Regions from separate parts of the Lysinibacillus sp. A4 genome, predicted to be linked through region 3. Evidence: riboswitches for the same ligand, from Rfam matches in the RefSeq annotation. Region 3 holds a riboswitch; each other region holds the start of a gene.
The links. Region 3 has a riboswitch for cobalamin ahead of NY607_RS10850 ((2Fe-2S) ferredoxin domain-containing protein). Riboswitches for the same ligand answer to the same signal wherever they lie in the genome.
Positions count from the first base shown of each region.

Region 1 (2,194 bases), on a different contig from region 3:
TCTGTTACTTCGTCAAATGAAAATTCATCTCGTACATGCAACGAGCCCTTGGTTGCCTTCATAAAGGTTAAACGCTGGTGCCCATCATGACGAATCTTAAAAACCTCACCCTCAAACGGGGCATCCTTGTCAAAATGGGAAGCCGTTAACAGCGGGAGCTGGTCAAGAAATTCCTGAATGCCCTCATCCTTTAAGGCCGAGCCAGCAAAGCAAGGGAAGGCACCTTCATTTTTAATCATTTCCTTTAATTGAGCAAGACACTGTTCATGCTCCAATGACTCATTTAGAAAGGCATCAAGCAATTTTTCGTCGCGCTCCGCCAGCCATTCCATAATATTATTTGATACATAGTCTGCTCGCAGTGGCTCATCGATGAACAATACATGCTGAGAGCAATCTTTGCGAAGCTGTCTGATGACAGCCTTCATATTGGCACCCTCACGATCCATTTTGTTGATAAAGAAGAAGGTAGGGACATGGTATTGACGTAAAAGTTGCCACACTGTTTCTGTATGGCCCTGTATCCCTTCGACAGCGCTAATGATAATAATGGCATAATCCATCACACGAATGGCACGCTCCATCTCAGGGGAGAAATCGACATGCCCTGGCGTATCAATCAATGTGTATGTATCATCGCCAATATTCATGCGCCCTTGCTCGGCAAATATCGTAATGCCTCGTCTGCGCTCTAGCTCATGATGATCAAGAAAGGTATCCTGATGATCAACACGCCCCCGTGCTTGAATACTATTTGTATGAAAAAGTACTTGCTCAGAGAAGGTCGTTTTTCCTGCATCCACGTGCGCAAGTACACCGATCGTTTTGTACATAAGAAATCCTCGTTTCTATAGAATGCTATCTTTTTATTGTAACAGAATACTAGCTTCTATATTTCTTGTAAAATAGTTCGTCTTTATGTCAAAATAGTGCTAATATAATGATGATTATACTTTTAGTGTCATACTACTGATTGCGCGATAAATTTTCTTCTGCTAGTCTATCAATAGTATTGACCATTATAGAACGTATTGGTGCAAATGGCATTTGTCATTTGCTTAAAAGGGAAATCGGTGCAATTCCGATGCTGTCCCGCAACTGTAAATGGGGAGTCTATACAGCATGCCACTGTAGTGAAACTATGGGAAGGCGTATAGATGATGAACCTAAGCCAGGATACCTGCCAGTATGTATTTTTTGACTAAGAACCACGAGGATGGGGATAGTGATGAAGGTAATGATACCGTTATTTCACTATGCTACTCTCTTGGCGACAAGAGGGTTTTTTTATGCCCTTCCAACTACCTTAGTAGTAAAGAAGTCTCTGATTTCTTTCTATATTTTAACAGCAAAGGAGAAAAGGACATGAAGAAATGGAAAAGTATATGGCTGATGATGATCATTGCCTTGGTCGCTGTTTTAGGGGCTTGTAACGCAAAGGACAAAACGGAATCAGCTGCACAAGGTGAAAAGGTTGAGCCATCTGAGGCGGCAGCAGAAGTAACCATTGAAAATAATGACACAACGCAAACATATACGGAAGCACCAACAAAAGCGATTAGCTTAAATCAGCATGTGACAGAAATCATGCTAGCACTTGGTTTAGAGGATTCTATGGTAGGGACAGCTTACTTAGATGATAAAATCTATGAACCACTGCAAGAGGCATACGATAAAGTCCCTGTTCTTTCCGATCAATACCCAACGAAGGAGCAAGTCATTGATGCCGAGGCAGATTTCCTATATGCAGGCTGGAAAAGTGGCTTTGGCGAAAAGGGTGTAGGCACACCAGAAGAGCTTGAAGAATTAGGCATCCATACGTATTTACATACGGCTTCCAACATGACAAAGCCAACAATAGAGGATATTTTCACTGATATTCGCAATATCGCGAAGATTTTCCGTATTGAGGATCGTGGCGAAGCTTTAATTGAGCAAATGACGAAAGATGTAGAGGCAGTACAAGCTAAATTACCAAAAGATAGCGAAAAATTACGTGTTCTTGTGTTTGATAGCGGTGAAAAGGATGTATTTACAGCTGGTCAAAACTTTATGAATGAGCTTGTGACAATCGCGGGTGGACAAAATATCTTTGGTGATGTGGAATCAGGCTGGACAACTGTGTCGAAGGAAGATGCAGTAGACCGCAACCCAGAGGTAGTTGTCGTGATTGATTACGGTGAAACAACGGCAG
Region 1 is NZ_JANWTB010000001.1:27,657-29,850, reverse strand. Features, by position in the region: gene NY607_RS00170 (elongation factor G) at 1-833, opposite strand, end outside; cobalamin riboswitch at 1,016-1,202, shown strand; gene NY607_RS00165 (ABC transporter substrate-binding protein) at 1,366-2,194, shown strand, end outside.
Region 1: linked by a shared signal. The riboswitch ahead of NY607_RS00165 (ABC transporter substrate-binding protein) and the one ahead of NY607_RS10850 ((2Fe-2S) ferredoxin domain-containing protein) in region 3 are both predicted to bind cobalamin.

Region 2 (2,194 bases), on a different contig from region 3:
ATCTCTACCCTGCCATAAGATATTACAAGCCCTCCAAAAAATGGAGGGCTTGTTTTTATAGTGCACTGACAGCTTTCTTTGTTGGATTGTCCAACAAATATGCGGGTTCAACTATTACATAGTCATGCTTGTTCGTAAAATCAATTAGTACCTTACCAGGTTGACTTTTTAATAGTTGTAGATGATCAATTAATTGCAGTAAAAGCTCGTGACCGTTGCCACGTGGATGCCAGTTGAAATGATAATCATTTAACGCTTGCACCGCTTCAATAAATTGGGCATATTCCTGCTGCACAAATGCAATGAGTTTGTCATGATGAGATGCTAAATCATATAAATATGTTTCGTAAAAGCGCATGACAATCGAGCATAATAAGTCATTGACACGAGCGGCACTTAAAACAGGCTTTGGCTCCAATGATAGACGGTCGAGGTTGGGCTTTGCGCGTGTAGAATCAATGCGCGTAATTAAGTGATACGCTTCTCCGTTGACCTCATAGACAATCGGATTGGTCGGCATGTACATCATAAAACTATTCGTCTTTGTTTTTAGTTCATCTGCTATGGCTGCTTTCGCTAAAAGATGACCGTCCACATCCCCATTTTGTATCCAAATAATTTCTTTATTATATAAGATTTGCTCAAAGAAGCGATCATTACGAATCAGCTTCGTTGCTAATAATTGATCGATCAGAGACTCGACCACCATTCTTGTTTTCGCTTTCTTGGCAACTTCTGTGCGTGGTTGCTTACAAATGTTCAGATCTTCATAAGGCGTTTCCAACGTTGTCGTTACATGAATATTTGTCATACGTGCATCCCCTTTGCGTACATATTTTCAAAACAAAAAGGACTCCCTACTTTTGAGGAAATCCTTCATTTTATCTTCTTTCATCATACAATGCCAAACAAACCCTAAGTATGTGTGAACGAGTTCGATTGTGAACCCTTTCATTTACTATGGGCGTTTGACGTACTGTGACGAACAGAGCATTCTGTTTTGTCAACATGCCACCTCCTATTCCTCGTAGGTTTATGGTGTGTACTCGTAACAGGCAGGTATCCTGACTCATGATCATCGCTTCTTTTCTCCTTCCCGTCCAAAGACAGTGGATACTGAAAAGTCGCTCACATTTACAGTTGCGGGACAGTGTCGGATTCGCACCGACTTCCCTTTTAAGCAAATTGCACGCAATTTACACCTATTACTACACGCTATTCAGTTGTCATAGGAATGAGTATATGCACATTCCTATTAGATTACTAAAATCAATTGTAAAGTAGTGTTTTTCTAAAGTCAAATATCACAATATTTTCCAAACTACTAATCATCCTTGCTTTTCGTGCCTGATTGTTTTCTGAAAATTATGGGAGGATATAAAAACGGTGAACTCAGTATTTTTAATCTTTCAATGACTCTATAATAAAAGATAGTGCGCACTACTAATAGTGAAAGGATGAAAGATATGAAAGCAAGTCAACAATTAGTGACGAGTAATTTAGAGGAAAAAATGAAACTATTTACTCAAGCTGTTTCTGGACAAATTATAGAGGAAGCTCATTTTGTCATAGCCAATACAAATATTCCAACTGATACATTTAATTTGCTAGTAGTGAAATCGCCTATGATTCATAAGGAAAATCATCTTAAACAAAGGATTAATCATTTCATTGTTAATAAACTTCCTTTCAACACGTGGGTGGATGCCAACTATCTAAGCGATGATTGGCTACAGCTGATAAAAGACTGCAATTTACAGGAAGCTGAACGAAATATGATGATGAAGCTTGACCATACACTTCACACAGGTCCACGAATTTCCAATCATCTTACCATCACAGAAGTAAGCAACAAGGAAGAGCTTCTACAATATAAGGAAGTTTTTCTAAGTTTATTTGGAGAAACAGCAGAAAGAGAAGCATTAGAAACTTATTTTCATAAATTCTCACAGGAAAAGTTAGCATCAAATGCTCGAATGTTTATTGGCTGTTTAAAGGAAATACCTATCGCTACGGGATTATTAATAGACAGTAAACATAGCTATGGGATTTATGATATGATGACAAAAGATGCGTATAGGGGCAAGGGGTATGGCAGTGAGATGTTTCAATTCCTACTCAGTCAAACAATTGATAAGCGAAAGCCCGTAGTCTTACAGGCATCAGAGGATGGAAAGAATATATACAAACGCTT
Region 2 is NZ_JANWTB010000001.1:31,018-33,211, forward strand. Features, by position in the region: gene NY607_RS00175 (hypothetical protein) at 56-811, opposite strand; cobalamin riboswitch at 1,038-1,221, opposite strand; gene NY607_RS00180 (GNAT family N-acetyltransferase) at 1,467-2,194, shown strand, end outside.
Region 2: linked by a shared signal. The riboswitch ahead of NY607_RS00175 (hypothetical protein) and the one ahead of NY607_RS10850 ((2Fe-2S) ferredoxin domain-containing protein) in region 3 are both predicted to bind cobalamin.

Region 3 (2,194 bases):
GCTTTGCAATTAAATTCCAAGGTGTTAGATGGTCACTCAAACTGATTGTACAAGCATCATGCATAATAGGTGCACCAAGTATGCTAGCGCATGAATTAATCGCAGAAATCCCAGGAACAATTTCAACTTCAATTCCTGTTGCTTCTGTCCAGCCTAGCTCAATTAACACCTCATAGACTAATCCTGCCATGCCATAGACGCCTGCATCACCACTCGAAATTACTGAGACGATGCTCCCTGCTTCGGCTTGACGAACGGCTTCCTGTGCACGCGACACTTCTTCTGTCATGCCTGTACTAACAATCGATTTTGCACTTACTAAATCTTGAATCAGCTCTACATAGGTTTTATAGCCTATAATCATATCACTTTGTTGTAAAGCCTCTACTGCACGTGTCGTAATATGCTTAAAATCTCCAGGTCCAAAGCCTACTACGAAAATTTTTCCTTTTTGCGCCATGTTGTTACCCCTCTTTCACCTTTTCGATCCCTTTAATGGCAGTTGTTTGAGCAGTACGCTGTAATGTACCTTCACGAAGTGTAAAGACATGTTCGTTGTATAAGGATTCATGATGTAAATCTTGTACTAGTGTTCTAGCATGCTCTGTTGATGGCACACGATACCAGTTTCCTTGAGGATAAGCGATTACCACACAAGCATCCTTGCAGCGTCCATTACAGCGCGTTCTTGTCGTATGTATTTCCTGATCGAGTGCTTGCCGTTGTATCTCATCTCGAATGGCTAAGGTAATTTCCTCCCCATCCTTTTTCATGCAGCTACTGCCATTGCAAATAAAGAGATGTGTTTTCATCCCCTCTAAATTCCAAGTTGTCATCTTCTGTCTCCCCTCATTTGCTTTTTGGAAAAAGAAAAACCTTTACTCTATAACGAAGAGTAAAGGTTTTGTAGAAGCCAAATAAAAACGAATAGAATGAAATACAGGTACCCGCTTTCGCTTCAACTTCTCCCTCCGAAAAGTTTGCATGCACAATCAAATAAGCAGGTTTCCTGACTTAAGCTTCATTTTACTGTCGCACCTTCCCAAGTTTGTACCAGTGGCTTTGCGATTTCATCAGCTATTACAGTAGCGGGGGCTGTATTGGATTTTCACCAATTTCCCTATTATCTCGAGCTATTCGAGCACTTATTGACGTTTTATATGAAATTTTTATTAGAATTTTAAATAGAAAACTGTCTTTATCATATCTTATTATTTTAAAATTTCAATATTTCTTTAAAAATTTATGACAAATTTATCAATTTTGAATGGAACTAGGTATGAAATTTATACAATCTATATAATTTGCGCACAAAATTTTATCAGAATATTCACTGTGACCTTTAATTTAAAAAATTTCATAAAAGGTATAGCATATTTATGGAAATTCATGTTACACTTTGTCGTGAAATCTCACAATTTGAATGTTTTTCGGTGCAAAGTGCTTGTCATTTTGCTTAAAAGGGAAGCCGGTTTGAGCCCGGCGCGGTCCCGCCACTGTAATAGGGAGCTTTATAGAATATGTCACTGTCCAACGGATGGGAAGACCTATAAAGCATTGAACTAGAGCCAGGAGACCTGCCGAAAAATAAGTGATCGTTTCAACCTACGAGGATAGGTGTGCGGCTTAGCAGATGAGACTGTTATTTGCTTTTTTAGCTATGCACTTTTCCACCTAAGGAGAAGTGCTTTTTTTAATTACGCACGCAATATTCTAAAAATCTATTAATTAGTTAGGAGGAAAGCTTTTTGAAATTATCATGGTGGAAACTTAGTTATTTTTTACTGGCCTTTTTAATCGTGCCAAAACGTGCCTTTGCCATGCATATCATGGAAGGTTTTTTACCAATCGAATGGGCTATTTTTTGGTGGGTGATCTCTATCCCATTTATCATTCTAGGATTGCGTTCTATTCGAAAAACCATTGATGAAAATCCTGAAACAAAAATGCTTTTGGGGCTTTCAGGAGCCTTTGCCTTTGTGCTATCCGCCCTAAAAATCCCTTCAGTTACAGGTAGTTGCTCTCACCCAACTGGTGTAGGACTTGGGACAGTACTCTTTGGCCCTCTAGCAATGAGTGTAATTGGAACAATCGTTTTATTATTTCAATCTTTATTATTAGCTCATGGAGGAATTACAACTTTAGGGGCTAATGCCTTTTCTATGGCTATTGTTGGTCCTTTTATTGCTTACTT
Region 3 is NZ_JANWTB010000004.1:436,853-439,046, forward strand. Features, by position in the region: gene cobJ (precorrin-3B C(17)-methyltransferase) at 1-460, opposite strand, end outside; gene NY607_RS10850 ((2Fe-2S) ferredoxin domain-containing protein) at 465-836, opposite strand; cobalamin riboswitch at 983-1,164, opposite strand; cobalamin riboswitch at 1,415-1,599, shown strand; gene NY607_RS10855 (energy-coupling factor ABC transporter permease) at 1,749-2,194, shown strand, end outside.

Region 4 (2,194 bases), on a different contig from region 3:
CCATTTCGTTGCCCTAACTGATTCGAATAACTGAAAGAATTTTCTAACAGTTTCGCTACTGGGATGACACCACTTGCACGATTTAATATCTCTTTAATTGGATCACCTAATGGACGTAAATCTGTTAAGTTGACCCCAACTCCACCACCAAGGCGTGATAGCTCTAAACAATAGCCAATATTTTCAGCAATACTATTCATGGAGTCATCCATTGATAATTTAAAGCAGCTGACTAATTCACCACGTGCTTTCTTACCACTATTTAAAGCAGTTGGTGTTGCAGGCTGATAGGCTTCCATCATTGCTTCGACAGAGCGTTCTGCTAAAGCCGTGTTTCCTTGAGCTAAATACAAAGCAATAATGACAATACGATCCTCATACTTTTCTAAGATCTCTTCCCCATCACGACTTTTCATAGCATAGCTATCGTAAAATTTGCTTGCGCTCATAAAGGATGGAAAGCGGAAATTATAATCATAGGCTTTCTTGTACAGCTTCTTAATAAATTCCATTTCGTACATGTCGATAAAGGCTTTCTCATAGTAGCCCTCATCAACTAAATAGCGGATTTTTTCTTCAATATCTATAAAATAACGCAAACGTACGTTAACATACTCTAAAAAGTAGCGGCGCGTAGCTTCACGGTCCTTTTCTAACTCCAGTAATCCAGTTGTACTATAACGATTCAGTACGTCATTATTAAGCTTTAAATAGGTTTTCATCTCATTACCCTCGTTTCATAAAACGTTTGTATTGCTTCGTAATCCGTTTGATTACCTCGTAAATCTAATTTCCTTACTAAGGGTACATGATAGGTAGCAGCGATTTTCTCACCAGCAGCACCAAATACATGATGACCGAAGTTACTATTACCACTGGCAACTACTCCTTTACAAAAATCCCTGTTTTTTTCTAAGAAACGTTGTACCTTTGCTGGAATGTCACCTAAACCATCTGTGTAGGTAATTAAGAGATATGGCTTGTTCAATCGCAATTCTTCCGAGAGCTCGATACATTCTGCCTTTAATTTGGATACAACATTTCGGACATTACCTGTACGACTCGCGTAAACAATCATAGGGCAATCAACTCAATTTGAGAAACAATTTCCTGAACATCTCCTATAAAAGTTTCATTCATCTCTAAAACAGGCACACTTAAAAAACCTGCGTCAATAATCGTTTGCTTTGCTTGTTCATCGTGATCGATGTTAACAATTTCAGCTTCAAGTCCTGCACGTTGTAGTTCAGATTTTACCCATAGGCATTTTGGACAAATTGTTTTCGTATAAAGTTTCATAGAAATCCCTCTTTTCATAAAATAAAAAAGCCTATCTCCTCTAGAGAGATAGGCTAAATGGAAACGTTAACATACCAAAAATACTGACGTTCCCATCTCTTAATCCCCGAAGAAATGATAAATTTGTTTTATAAAGGCAGGTCTCCTGGCTTTGCTTCATTCTCTGATTCCCTTCCCATGCCAATGCACAGTGGTTGTAATCATCGTCAGCTTCACAGTTGCGGGGACAGCGTCGGAATTGTACCGAACTTCCCTTTTAAACTACATGTAGTAGTACCTTTGTAAAACGAACACAATATATAGTTGTTGTTCAATAGTTTTAAGTGTACCATCCTTCAAATGAAAAGTAAATCAAGATTCTAAACTTCTTTATTTTTGGATTATTCAGTATTTTAAATTATGTAGTTCCAAATAGATTACCACTAAGCACTTATACCCAAATCAAAAATCTATTTTTAACGATGTACGTGATTTTCTATTAAAATGGATCTTGAATTCTAATTTGTAGTTTTAAGAAATCTTCTATTTTATGTACCATTGAAAATTAGTTGTCTCTATCGTAAGTCCTGAAATAATGATCATTACATTAATAAAGAGCATGCTTTTATCATAACATGCTCTTACCATTCTATCATTGGGATTATAGTCTAACCTTAACCTCAGTCCCGTCCTGAGCTTTGACATCGACTAGCACAAGTCCTTTATAATTTTGTAGTTCCTTGATAATCGGCTTTAGCATTTCTTTGTCGATGAGCGGAAAGGTAAAGTCTATTTTCTTTTTATCGAAGTATACCTTTGTCCACTTATTGGCTTGTTGCTGAATCCATTTAGAAGTTAAAATGGAGAGGACAATGGTTAGCACAGTATAGGGAACAGGGACGGTAAAGCGAACGTC
Region 4 is NZ_JANWTB010000010.1:22,634-24,827, forward strand. Features, by position in the region: gene nrdE (class 1b ribonucleoside-diphosphate reductase subunit alpha) at 1-722, opposite strand, end outside; gene nrdI (class Ib ribonucleoside-diphosphate reductase assembly flavoprotein NrdI) at 719-1,078, opposite strand; gene NY607_RS18420 (glutaredoxin family protein) at 1,075-1,299, opposite strand; cobalamin riboswitch at 1,418-1,595, opposite strand; gene NY607_RS18425 (hypothetical protein) at 1,940-2,194, opposite strand, start outside.
Region 4: linked by a shared signal. The riboswitch ahead of NY607_RS18420 (glutaredoxin family protein) and the one ahead of NY607_RS10850 ((2Fe-2S) ferredoxin domain-containing protein) in region 3 are both predicted to bind cobalamin.